Regions from separate parts of the Streptomyces sp. NPDC050560 genome, predicted to be linked through region 2. Evidence: predicted binding sites of a transcription regulator. Region 2 holds the regulator's gene; the other holds the start of a gene.

Region 1 (5,819 bases), on a different contig from region 2:
CGAGGTGCCCTACGGGCCCGACCGCGCCGCCCGCCTCGGCCCGGTCCTCGAAGTCATCTACCTGATCTTCAACGAGGGTTACGCGGCCACCGCGGGCGATGACCTGCTCAGACCCGCCCTCTGCGACGAGGCGCTGCGGCTCGCCCGAGCGCTGACCGGCCTCATGCCGCACGAGCCCGAGGCGCACGGCCTCGCCGCGCTGCTGGAACTCCAGGCGTCGCGCGCCGCGACCCGCACCGCGCCCGACGGCACGCCCGTCCTGCTCGCCGCGCAGGACAGGGCCCACTGGGACCGGCAGTCCATCAGGCGCGGCTACACCGCCCTGACCAGGGCGGGCCGGGCCGCCGCCGGGGCGCGGCCCGGCCCGTACACGCTCCAGGCCGCCATCGCGGCCTGCCACGCGCGGGCCGCCACCTACGAGGAGACCGACTGGCGGCGGATCGCCGCGCTCTACGCGCGCCTTGCCGCGCTCACCCCCACCCCGGTCGTCGAGCTGAACAGGGCCGTCGCCGTCGCCATGGCCGAGGGCCCGCTGGCGGGCCTCGCCCTGACCGACGCGCTCGCCACCGCCCCCGCGCTCGCCTCCTACCATCTGCTGCCCAGCGTCCGCGGCGACCTGCTGGCCAGGCTGGGCCGCACCGCGGAGGCCGCCGCCGAGTTCGCACGCGCGGCGTCCCTCACCCGCAACAGCAGGGAGGGCGAACTGCTGCGGCGCCGGGCACGGGAGTGCGGCGGCACGCGGCAGGCGGGGGCCGAGGCCACGGGCGGGCGGTACGCGGGCGCGCCGGTGTGAGCGCACGCGCGCGTGGTGCCCGGCGGGGCGTACGCGCGTGTGGGGCGCGGGGCGGTTCGTTCAGGGGGCGTCGGGTGTCGCCGGGTGTCCGAGGAGCATGACGGGGGCGCCCGCGGCCCTGGTGAGGAACACCGTGGCCGAGCGCGTCCCCTGGAGCCGCATCCGGCGCCGCAGCTCCTCGGGCTCCACGGCCGAGCCCCGCTTCTTCACGGTGAGGGTGCCGACGCCGCGCTCCCGCAGCAGCGCCTTGAGCCGCTTCAGATGGAACGGCAGCACATCGGTGATCTCGTACGCCGTCGCGTAGGGCGTGGGCCGCAGCTCGTCGGCGGTGACGTAGGCGATGGTGGCGTCGAGCAGCCCGCCGCCCACCTGCCGCGCCACGTCCGCCACCAGGTGCGCCCTGATGACCGCGCCGTCGGGCTCGTACAGATAGCGCCCCGCGGGCCGCACGGCGGGCGCGGGCAGCGCGGCGCCGAGCAGGGAGACGACGGACGATCCGGGCGCCCCGGATGGTTCCGATCCCCCGGGCGTCCTGGCGGCTGCGGGGATCAGCGTGGCGCGCCGCGGCCCGCTACCTGCCGCGCGTGCCGTGTCCGCGCCGGTCCCCACGGCGGCGCCGAACCAGAGGACCGCCTCCTTGACGTCCCCGCCGTAGGACACCCACTCCGCCTCGGCGCCTTCGGGGATCACCTCGTGCGCAATCCCCGGCGCGATCTTCAGCGCCGCGAAGGGCGCCGCGGCCGCCGCCCCGACGGCCCAGGACAGCGGCGGCGAGTACGCCTCAGGACTGAACACCCTGCCCCGGCCGCCGCGCCGCGCGGGGTCGGCGAACACGGCGTCGTACGCGCCGAGCGGCACCTCCTCGACGTCGGCGCACCGCACCTCGACCAGTCCTCCGAGGCCGAGCGCCGCCATGTTGGCCCGCGCCACCGCGCACGTCAGCGGGGAGCGGTCGACCGCGAGCACGGAGATCCCGGCCCGCGCGAAGGCGATCGCGTCGCCCCCGACGCCGCAGCACAGGTCGGCCACGCCGCGCACCCCGTGCCGCCAGAACCGCGCGGCGCGGTGCGCCGCGACGGGGGCGCGGGTGGCCTGCTCCACACCGCCCGCGGTGAAGTACATCCGCCCGGCGTCCGCCCCGAACTTCGCCGCCGCCCGCTGCCGCAGCCGCGCCTGGGTGAGCGCCGTGGCGACCAGCTCAGGGGGGTGGTGCCTGCGCAGCCGGGTGGCGACGGCGAGGGCGCGCTCCTGCGGCACGTCGCGCACCTCGTCGAGCAGCGCGGCACCCTCGGGTCCGAGCAGCGCGTCGAACAGCGCGACCTCGCGGGCCTCGTCGCCGGCCACCGGCCCAGCCTCCGCCACGCCGACCACTCCTGACACTCCGGCCACCTCCGCGGTAGCCCGTTCGGGGACATTCACCCCGCCCATTGTGGTTCACCCACGCCCCGGCACCGGCACCACCGCCGCGCCCGGCGGTACGGGTGGTCCGGCGGCGGGCGGGAGCGGGTCCCGTACGACGGCCGTACGGGGCCTTGGAAGCCTCGGGGGCTCTTGGGGGCAGCGCCCGACGCCGGGGCAACGGCGGGGCCCCTGGCGCCCTTCCAGGGCCTGCGGCAGCCTCCGGCGGACGGACCGGAACATGCCGGAACATGCGCGAGGCGACAAGGGAGTACGCACATGAGGTGGAGCCACGGCGAGACACGGTGCCGGGCGGGGGGAATGAGGGGCGACCGGCCGACGGCCCGCGCGGACCGTCGCCGAAGGACGGGTGCCGTCCGCCGTCGCGCCGTGCCCCGCCGTCTCGCGGCCGTACTGCTGACGGCGGCGGCGCTGGCGGCGGTGGCGGCGTGCGGCGACGACGGCCGCGCGGCGCGCGCGGGCCGCAGCGCGCCGGGCGCGGAACCATGGCAGCGCTGGGGCCTCGACGCGCCCCCGCTGCGCCCGCCCGCGCCCCCCTCCGGGAAACCGGAGCTGCCCGCCCCGCAGGAGCCAGGGCTGCCGCCCGTGGTGTCCACCGTGCCCACCAAGGAGAAGATCCTCTTCCTCACCATCGACGACGGCGTGGAGAAGGACCCCGACTTCGTCCGCATGATGAGCGAACTGGACCTGCCCTACACGGCGTTCCTCAGCGACCGCTTCATCAAGGACGACTACGCCTACTTCGCGCGCCTGCGCACCGAGCACGGCACCGTCCTCGGCAACCACACCCTCACCCACCCCCGCCTCACCGACCTGACCGCGGAGCGGCAGTCGGCCGAGATCTGCGGAATGCAGCAGGTCCTCGACGACCAGTACGGACAGCGCCCCGACATCTTCCGCCCCCCGTACGGGACCTACGACACGACGACCCTGGAGGCGGCGGCGGGCTGCGGCATCCGCACGGTGCTGCGCTGGCAGGAGCAGGTGTTCCCGGACCGCGTCGCGTACGACCGCCCCGAAGGCGACTTCGCCCCGGGGGACGTCGTCCTGACCCACTTCAAGGGCGAGGCCCAGTGGAACGCCCCCATGGCCGACGCGATCCGCAGGCTCCTGAACACGATCACCCCCAAGGGCTACGCCCTTGCCGCGCTGATGGACTACCTGCCGTGACCCGGGCCCGTCCGGCGGTCGCGACATGCACGGTGGAGGCCGTGCGCGAGGGCACCCTCCGCCGTCGCACTCCACGCACGGTGACGCGGGCCGCCGGGGCGTGTGAGAAGCGAGGGGGCGCCGGTCGGAGCCGCGTCCGCCCCCCGCGCGATACGGGCGCAGCCCGCCGCGCTGGCACTCCGCTTGACCGAGTGCTAATCGCGGTCATAGGCTCAGCCCTGGCACTCCCCGTAGGAGAGTGCCAAACACGCGACGGGCAGGTCCGGCACCCGCGACGACGGATCGACCTGGTCGCCACCTCAGACAGTTAACCCCGTGAGATCTCCGAAGGGGGAGGTCGGATCGTGACGACCGCCAGCACCAAGGTTGCCATCAAGCCGCTCGAGGACCGCATTGTGGTCCAGCCGCTGGACGCCGAGCAGACCACGGCCTCGGGCCTGGTCATCCCGGACACTGCCAAGGAGAAGCCCCAGGAGGGCGTCGTCCTGGCCGTGGGCCCGGGCCGTTTCGAGAACGGCGAGCGCCTGCCGCTCGACGTGAAGACCGGTGACATCGTGCTCTACAGCAAGTACGGCGGCACCGAGGTGAAGTACAGCGGCGAGGACTACCTCGTGCTCTCGGCTCGCGACGTCCTCGCGATCATCGAGAAGTAATTCACCACGTTCTGCATTCTGCGCCCCTGGCCCCGCGTCCTTAACAAGCCGGGCGGCTGGGGGCGCAGTTCGTTCACGACAGTCTCCGAGAGGGCTGAAACGCTCCCATGGCGAAGATCCTGAAGTTCGACGAGGACGCCCGTCGCGCCCTTGAGCGCGGCGTCAACAAGCTTGCCGACACCGTCAAGGTGACCATCGGCCCCAAGGGCCGCAATGTCGTCATCGACAAGAAGTTCGGCGCCCCGACCATCACCAACGACGGCGTCACCATCGCCCGCGAGGTCGAGGTCGACGACCCGTACGAGAACCTCGGCGCCCAGCTCGTCAAGGAGGTGGCGACCAAGACCAACGACATCGCGGGCGACGGCACCACCACCGCCACCGTGCTGGCCCAGGCCCTGGTCAAGGAGGGCCTGCGCAACGTCGCCGCGGGCGCCTCCCCGGCCGCCCTGAAGAAGGGCATCGACGCCGCCGTCAAGGCGGTCTCCGAAGACCTCCTCGCCTCGGCGCGCCCGATCGACGAGAAGTCCGACATCGCCGCGGTCGCCGCGCTCTCCGCCCAGGACGAGCAGGTCGGCGAGCTGATCGCCGAGGCCATGGACAAGGTCGGCAAGGACGGCGTCATCACCGTCGAGGAGTCCAACACCTTCGGCCTCGAACTGGACTTCACCGAGGGCATGGCCTTCGACAAGGGCTACCTCTCGCCGTACTTCGTCACCGACCAGGAGCGTATGGAGGCCGTCCTCGACGACCCGTACATCCTGATCCACCAGGGCAAGATCGCCTCGATCCAGGACCTGCTGCCGCTGCTCGAGAAGGTCATCCAGGCCAACTCCTCCAAGCCGCTGCTGATCATCGCCGAGGACGTCGAGGGCGAGGCCCTGTCGACCCTGGTCGTCAACAAGATCCGCGGCACCTTCAACGCGGTCGCCGTCAAGGCCCCCGGCTTCGGCGACCGCCGCAAGGCGATGCTGGGCGACATGGCCACCCTCACCGGCGGCACCGTCATCGCCGAGGAGGTCGGCCTCAAGCTCGACCAGGTCGGCCTCGACGTACTGGGCAGCGCCCGCCGCGTCACCGTCACCAAGGACGACACCACCATCGTCGACGGCGGCGGCAAGTCCGAGGACGTCGCGGGCCGGGTCAACCAGATCAAGGCCGAGATCGAGACCACCGACTCCGACTGGGACCGCGAGAAGCTCCAGGAGCGCCTCGCGAAGCTGGCCGGCGGCGTGTGCGTCATCAAGGTCGGCGCCGCCACCGAGGTGGAGCTGAAGGAGAAGAAGCACCGTCTGGAGGACGCCATCTCCGCGACCCGCGCCGCGGTCGAGGAAGGCATCGTCTCCGGCGGCGGCTCCGCCCTGGTCCACGCCGCGAAGGTGCTCGACGGCAGCCTCGGCAAGGAGGGCGACGAGGCCACCGGTGTCGCCGTCGTCCGCCGCGCCGCGGTCGAGCCGCTGCGCTGGATCGCCGAGAACGCGGGCCTTGAGGGCTACGTCATCGCCTCCAAGGTCGCCGAGCTTGACAAGGGCAACGGCTACAACGCCGCCACCGGCGAGTACGTCGACCTGGTCAAGGCCGGCGTCATCGACCCGGTGAAGGTCACCCGCTCCGCCCTGGAGAACGCGGCCTCCATCGCGTCCCTGCTGCTGACGACCGAGACCCTCGTCGTCGAGAAGCCCGCAGAGGACGAGCCCGAGGCCGCCGCGGGCCACGGCCACAGCCACTGACCCACCCCGCTTCACCCCGGCCCCCACGGCAACCACCGCGGGGGCCGGGCCCGT
Region 2 (5,819 bases):
CGCGTACGCCCTCATCGTCGAGGACGGCACCAGGCTCGCCCAGCGCATCAGGCGCGGCGAGATCCCCCCGACCGACGACGACGTCCACGCCGACCGCTATCTGATCGCCGAGGAGGCGCTGACCGCGGCCGGTCTCACCTGGTACGAGGTGTCCAACTGGGCGGCCTCGCCCGCCGCCCGCTGCCGCCACAACGAGCTGTACTGGCGCGGCGCCGACTGGTGGGGCGCGGGCCCCGGCGCGCACAGCCACGTCGGCGGGGTGCGCTGGTGGAACGCGAAGCACCCCGGCGCCTACGCGGCCCGCCTCGCCCGGGGCCACAGTCCGGGCGCGGGCCGCGAGGTGCTGACGGACGAGGACCGCAGGGTCGAACGCGTCCTGCTTGAGCTGCGCCTCGGCGACGGCTGCCCGCTGTCCCTGCTGCGGCCCGAAGGGCTCGCCGCCGCCCACCGGCACGCCGAGGGCGGCCTGTTGGAGCCGAAACCGCTCGCCGCGGGCCGCGCCGTCCTCACCCTGCGCGGCCGCCTGCTCGCCGACGCGGTCGTACGCGACCTGGTCGACTGAGGGGCGCGCGGGCGCGGCGGAGGCACCGGCGCACGCACCGGGCGGCGCGGGCGGCGCGGGCGCTCCTGTCGGTCCTGGCGGCGCGGGCGGCAGGGGCCCGCCCACGCCCCGCGTACGGGCGCCCGACGGGGCGCGCGGGAGCCGGCCCGCCCCCACGCCCCTTCAGGGCCCCTCCGGGCCCCTCAGCCCTCCATCAGGGGCCCGCCCACCGTCACATGGTCGATGAGCCGCTCCACCGCGCCGAGCAACGGGGACTCCAGGTCCCGGTACGAGCGCACGGAGCCGAGGATGCGCGACCACGCGGCGCCGGTGTTCTCCGGCCAGCCGAGGGCGCGGCAGACCCCGGTCTTCCAGTCCTGCCCGCGCGGCACCCGGGGCCAGGCCGCGATGCCCACCGCGGACGGCTTCACCGCCTCCCAGACGTCGATGTACGGGTGCCCCACCACCAGCGCGTGCTCGCTGGTGACCGCCGCCGCGATCCGGGACTCCTTGGAGCCCGGCACCAGATGGTCCACCAGCACCCCGAGGCGCGCGTCGGGACCCGGCGCGAACTCCGCCACGATCGCCGGGAGGTCGTCCACGCCCTCCAGGTACTCCACGACCACGCCCTCGACGCGCAGGTCGTCGCCCCACACCTTCTCGACCAGCTCCGCGTCGTGCCGGCCCTCCACATAGATCCGGCCGGCCCGCGCCACCCGGGCGCGCGCGCCCGGCACCGCCACGGAGCCCGACGCCGTGCGCGCCGGGCGCGCGGGAGCGCCAGCCCCGGGCGCGACCAGGGTGACCGTGCGCCCCTCCAGCAGGAAGCCGCGCGGTTGCAGCGGGAACACCCGGTGCTTGCCGAACCGGTCCTCCAGCGTGACCGTGCCCGCCTCGCAGCGGATCACCGCGCCGCAGAACCCCGTCCCCGCCTCCTCCACGACCAGGTCAGGGGTCGCGGGGACCTCGGGCGCGGGCTGCTGCTTCTTCCAGGGCGGAGTCAGGTCCTGCGAGTACTGGCGCATTCGGCCGACGATAGGAACAAGTGCCGGGCCCGATACGGCGACACGCCGCACGCGGGGCGCGCCGCTCAGCCGGTCCTGAACCGCCGCGCCAGTGCGTCGCGCTGGCGCCGTACGAACGCCGCGTCGACCACCGCGCCGTGCCCCGGCACATAGCGCGCGTCGGGGCCCCCGAGGGCGAGCAGCCGGTCGAGCGCGGCGGGCCAGCGTCCCGGCGCCGCGTCCTGGCCCGCCTGGGGCGGCCCCGACTCCTCGACCAGGTCACCGCAGAACACCACGGGCGGTTCGCCCCCGGCGCCGGGCACGACCACGGCGAGGTCACAGGGGCTGTGCGCGGCGCCGAGCGCCACCAGCAGCACCCCGCCGCCTGGCGGCCCGAGCCACAGCTCCCCGGCGACCTCGACCGGCGCCGCCGCCGGGCTCCCAGGACCGCCGAGCGCCGCGCACGCCCGCGCCACCGCGCCCGGCTCCGCGCCCTCCCGCAGCGCGTCCGCGCGCAGCGCCGCGAGCCCTCCGGGGCCCGGTCCCGCCAGGAGCGCGCTCCCGATGCCCGCGGCGCCGTAGCCGCGGGCCCCGGACAGCGCGGCGGCGCCCAGCACATGGTCGAAGTGGGGGTGGGTGAACGCCACGCACGCCACGGGCGCCCCCGCGCGCGCACGCGCCGCCTCCCGCAGCGCCGCCCCCTGCCGCAGATCGGCCCCCGCGTCCACCAGCAGCGGCCCCACGGGAGTGCGTACGAGAGCGGCGCCGCAGTCCCAGGGGGCGAGCCGCACCCGGGCCGCGGACGCCGTCACGGCCTCCCAGCGGAGCCCGGCGTCCTGGCTGTCGTCGACGGACATGCCCCGACGGTACCGACCCGGCACCCGCGGCCACCGCAGCCGCCCCCGCGTCCCCAACTCCCCACCCGTCACCACCCGCACCGCGCATGCCGCGCCCGGAATCGGGGAAGACCCCCGACCGGCCGGTCTTGCCCGGGGCACACCCGGGCCCCGTACACTGGTGGTCAGTAACTTGGCACTCCCAGCGCGCGAGTGCCAGCCGGTGGCGGGAGGTGCGCGATGCTCAATGAGCGCAGGCTCGAAGTGCTGCGCGCCATCGTCCAGGACTACGTGGGCACCGAGGAGCCGGTCGGCTCCAAGGCCCTCACGGAGCGCCACCACCTCGGCGTCTCCCCGGCGACCGTGCGCAACGACATGGCGGCCCTCGAAGAGGAGGGCTTCATCGCGCAGCCGCACACCAGCGCGGGCCGCATCCCCACGGACAAGGGCTACCGGCTCTTCGTGGACCGGCTCGCCGGCGTCAAGCCGATGACCCTGCCCGAGCGGCGCGCGATCGAGAACTTTTTGGACGGCGCGGTCGACCTCGACGACGTCGTGGCCCGCACCGTCCGGCTGCTCGCGCAGCTCACCCGGCAGGTCGCCGTCGTGCAGTACCCCTCCCTGACCCGCTCCACGGTGCGCCATGTGGAGCTGCTGTCGCTGGCCCCCGCCCGCGTCATGCTGGTGCTGATCACCGACACGGGACGGGTCGAGCAGCGTACGGTGGACTGCCCCGCGCCCTGCGGCGAGGCCCCCCTCGCCGACCTGCGCGCCAGGCTCAACAGCCGGGTCGCGGGGCGGCGGTTCGCCGACGTGCCGCATCTCGTCCAGGACCTGCCGGAGGACTTCGAGGCCGAGGACCGGGGTACGGTGTCGACGGTGCTCTCCACCCTCCTCGAAACACTGGTGGAGAACACCGAGGAGCGGCTCATGATCGGCGGCACCGCCAATCTGACCCGTTTCGGGCACGACTTCCCACTCACCATCCGGCCGGTGCTGGAGGCGCTTGAGGAGCAGATGGTGCTCCTGAAGCTCCTCGGGGAGGCAACGGATTCGGCCATGACCGTGCGAATCGGTCATGAGAACGCGCATGAGGGACTCAACTCCACGTCCGTCGTGTCGGTCGGTTACGGTTCGGGCGGCGAGGCAGTTGCCAAGCTCGGCGTGGTCGGACCGACCCGCATGGACTACCCGGGAACGATGGGAGCAGTACGCGCAGTGGCACGTTACGTCGGACAGATCCTGGCGGAGTCGTAAGTGGCCACGGACTACTACGCCGTACTCGGCGTACGCCGCGACGCATCCCAGGACGAGATCAAGAAGGCGTTCCGGCGGCTCGCCCGCGAGCTGCACCCGGACGTCAACCCCGATCCGAAGACCCAGGAGCGGTTCAAGGAGATCAACGCCGCTTACGAGGTGCTGTCGGACCCGCAGAAGAAACAGGTCTACGACCTCGGCGGCGACCCGCTGTCCCAGTCGGGCGGCGGCGCGGGCGGCTTCGGCGCCGGCGGCTTCGGCAACTTCTCCGACATCATGGACGCCTTCTTCGGGACGGCCGCCCAGCGCGGCCCCAGGTCGCGCACCCGGCGCGGCCAGGACGCGATGATAAGGCTGGAGATCGAGCTGGACGAGGCCGCCTTCGGCACCACGAAGGACATCCAGGTCGACACCGCCGTCGTCTGCAACACCTGCAACGGCGAGGGCGCGGCCCCCGGCACCTCGGCGCAGACCTGCGACATGTGCCGCGGACGCGGCGAGGTCTCCCAGGTCACCCGCTCCTTCCTCGGCCAGGTCATGACGTCGAGGCCCTGCCCCCAGTGCCAGGGCTTCGGCACCGTGGTGCCCACGCCCTGCCCCGAGTGCGCGGGCGACGGCCGCATCCGCTCCCGCCGCTCCCTGACGGTGAAGATCCCCGCGGGCGTCGACAACGGCACCCGTATCCAGCTCGCGGGCGAGGGCGAGGTCGGCCCAGGCGGCGGCCCGGCGGGTGACCTCTACGTCGAGATCCACGAGCTGCCGCACGCCGTCTTCCAGCGCCGCGGCGACGACCTGCACTGCACGGTCACCATCCCGATGACCGCGGGCGCCCTCGGCACCAAGGTGCCGCTGGAGACCCTGGACGGGCTCGAAGACGTCGACATCCGCCCCGGCACCCAGTCCGGGCAGTCCATCCCGCTGCACACCCGCGGCATCACACATCTGCGCGGCGGCGGCCGTGGCGACCTCATCGTCCACGTCGAGGTGCAGACCCCCTCCAAGCTGGACACGGAGCAGGAGCGCCTGCTGCGCGAACTGGCCAAGCTCCGCGGCGAGGAGCGCCCGGTGGGACAGTTCCAGCCGGGGCAGCAGGGGCTGTTCTCGCGGCTCAAGGACGCGTTCAACGGGCGCTAGGGCAAGGCGGTCGTGACCCGCCCCGGGAGCTTCCCCGGGGCGACGGTTCTGACTTGTGTGAGGGACGTGACACCATGCGGTCATGTCCCCTGCGCTCACCGAGATCTTCCCTCTGCCGATCGTGCAGGCGCCCATGGCGGGCGGGGTCTCGGGCCCCCGGCTCGCCGCCGCGGTGTCCGAGGCGGGCGGACTCGGCTTCCTCGCGGCGGGCTACAAGACGGCCGACGGCATGTACCAGGAGATCAAGCAGCTCAGGTCGATGACCTCACGCCCCTTCGGCGTCAACCTCTTCCTGCCGCAGCCGGACCACGCGGACCCCTCCGCCGTCGCCGTCTACCGCGACCAGCTCTCCGGCGAGGCCGGGTGGTACGAGACCGAACTCGGCGACCCCGACAGCGGCATGGACGACGGCTACGACGCCAAGCTGGCCGTCCTCATGGACGACCCGGTGCCCGTGGTGTCGTTCACCTTCGGCTGTCCGCGCGCGGAGGTGCTGTCCGCGCTCGCCCGCGTCGGCACCCGTACCGTCGTCACCGTCACCACCCCCGAGGAGGCCGCCGCGGCCGAGCGGGCGGGCGCCGAGGCGCTGTGCGCCCAGGGCATGGAGGCCGGCGGGCACTACGGCAGCCACCGCGACCTGCCCGAGGACGACCGCGCGGGCACCGCCCTGCTGCCGCTCGTCACCCGGCTCAGGGAGACCACGGAACTGCCCCTCATCGCGGCCGGCGGGCTGATGCGCGGCGCCCAGATCGCCGCCGTGCTCGCCGCGGGCGCCTCGGCCGCCCAGCTCGGCACCGCCTTCCTCGCCACCCCCGAGTCCGGCGCCTCCCCGCTTCACAAGGAGGCCCTGACCAGCCCGCTGTTCACCCGCACCGAGACGACCCGCGCCTTCTCCGGCCGCACCGCCCGCGGCCTCGTCAACCGCTTCCTGCGCGAACACGGCCCCTACGCGCCCGCCGCCTACCCCCAGGTGCACCACCTCACGTCCCCGCTGCGCAAGGCCGCGGCCCGTGCAGGGGACGCCCAGGGCATGGCGCTGTGGGCCGG

The links. Region 2 encodes HrcA, which represses chaperone genes, less so after heat shock. Its sites were predicted from a motif close to TTNGCACTCNGNNNNNCNGAGTGCNAA; they were not measured.
Region 1: groES (co-chaperone GroES) is a predicted target of HrcA. The motif match lies at 3,554-3,580, and genes of this name have one in related genera.

Annotation. Positions count from the first base shown of each region.
Region 1 is NZ_JBITGT010000001.1:814,394-820,212, reverse strand. It holds gene ACIBIW_RS03435 (RNA polymerase sigma factor) at 1-793, shown strand, start outside; gene ACIBIW_RS03430 (methyltransferase domain-containing protein) at 854-2,155, opposite strand; gene ACIBIW_RS03425 (polysaccharide deacetylase family protein) at 2,582-3,382, shown strand; gene groES (co-chaperone GroES) at 3,727-4,035, shown strand; gene groL (chaperonin GroEL) at 4,143-5,765, shown strand.
Region 2 is NZ_JBITGT010000011.1:259,948-265,766, reverse strand. It holds gene hemW (radical SAM family heme chaperone HemW) at 1-562, shown strand, start outside; gene ACIBIW_RS25990 (DUF3097 domain-containing protein) at 745-1,566, opposite strand; gene ACIBIW_RS25985 (MBL fold metallo-hydrolase) at 1,632-2,402, opposite strand; gene hrcA (heat-inducible transcriptional repressor HrcA) at 2,622-3,638, shown strand; gene dnaJ (molecular chaperone DnaJ) at 3,639-4,772, shown strand; gene ACIBIW_RS25970 (nitronate monooxygenase) at 4,855-5,819, shown strand, end outside.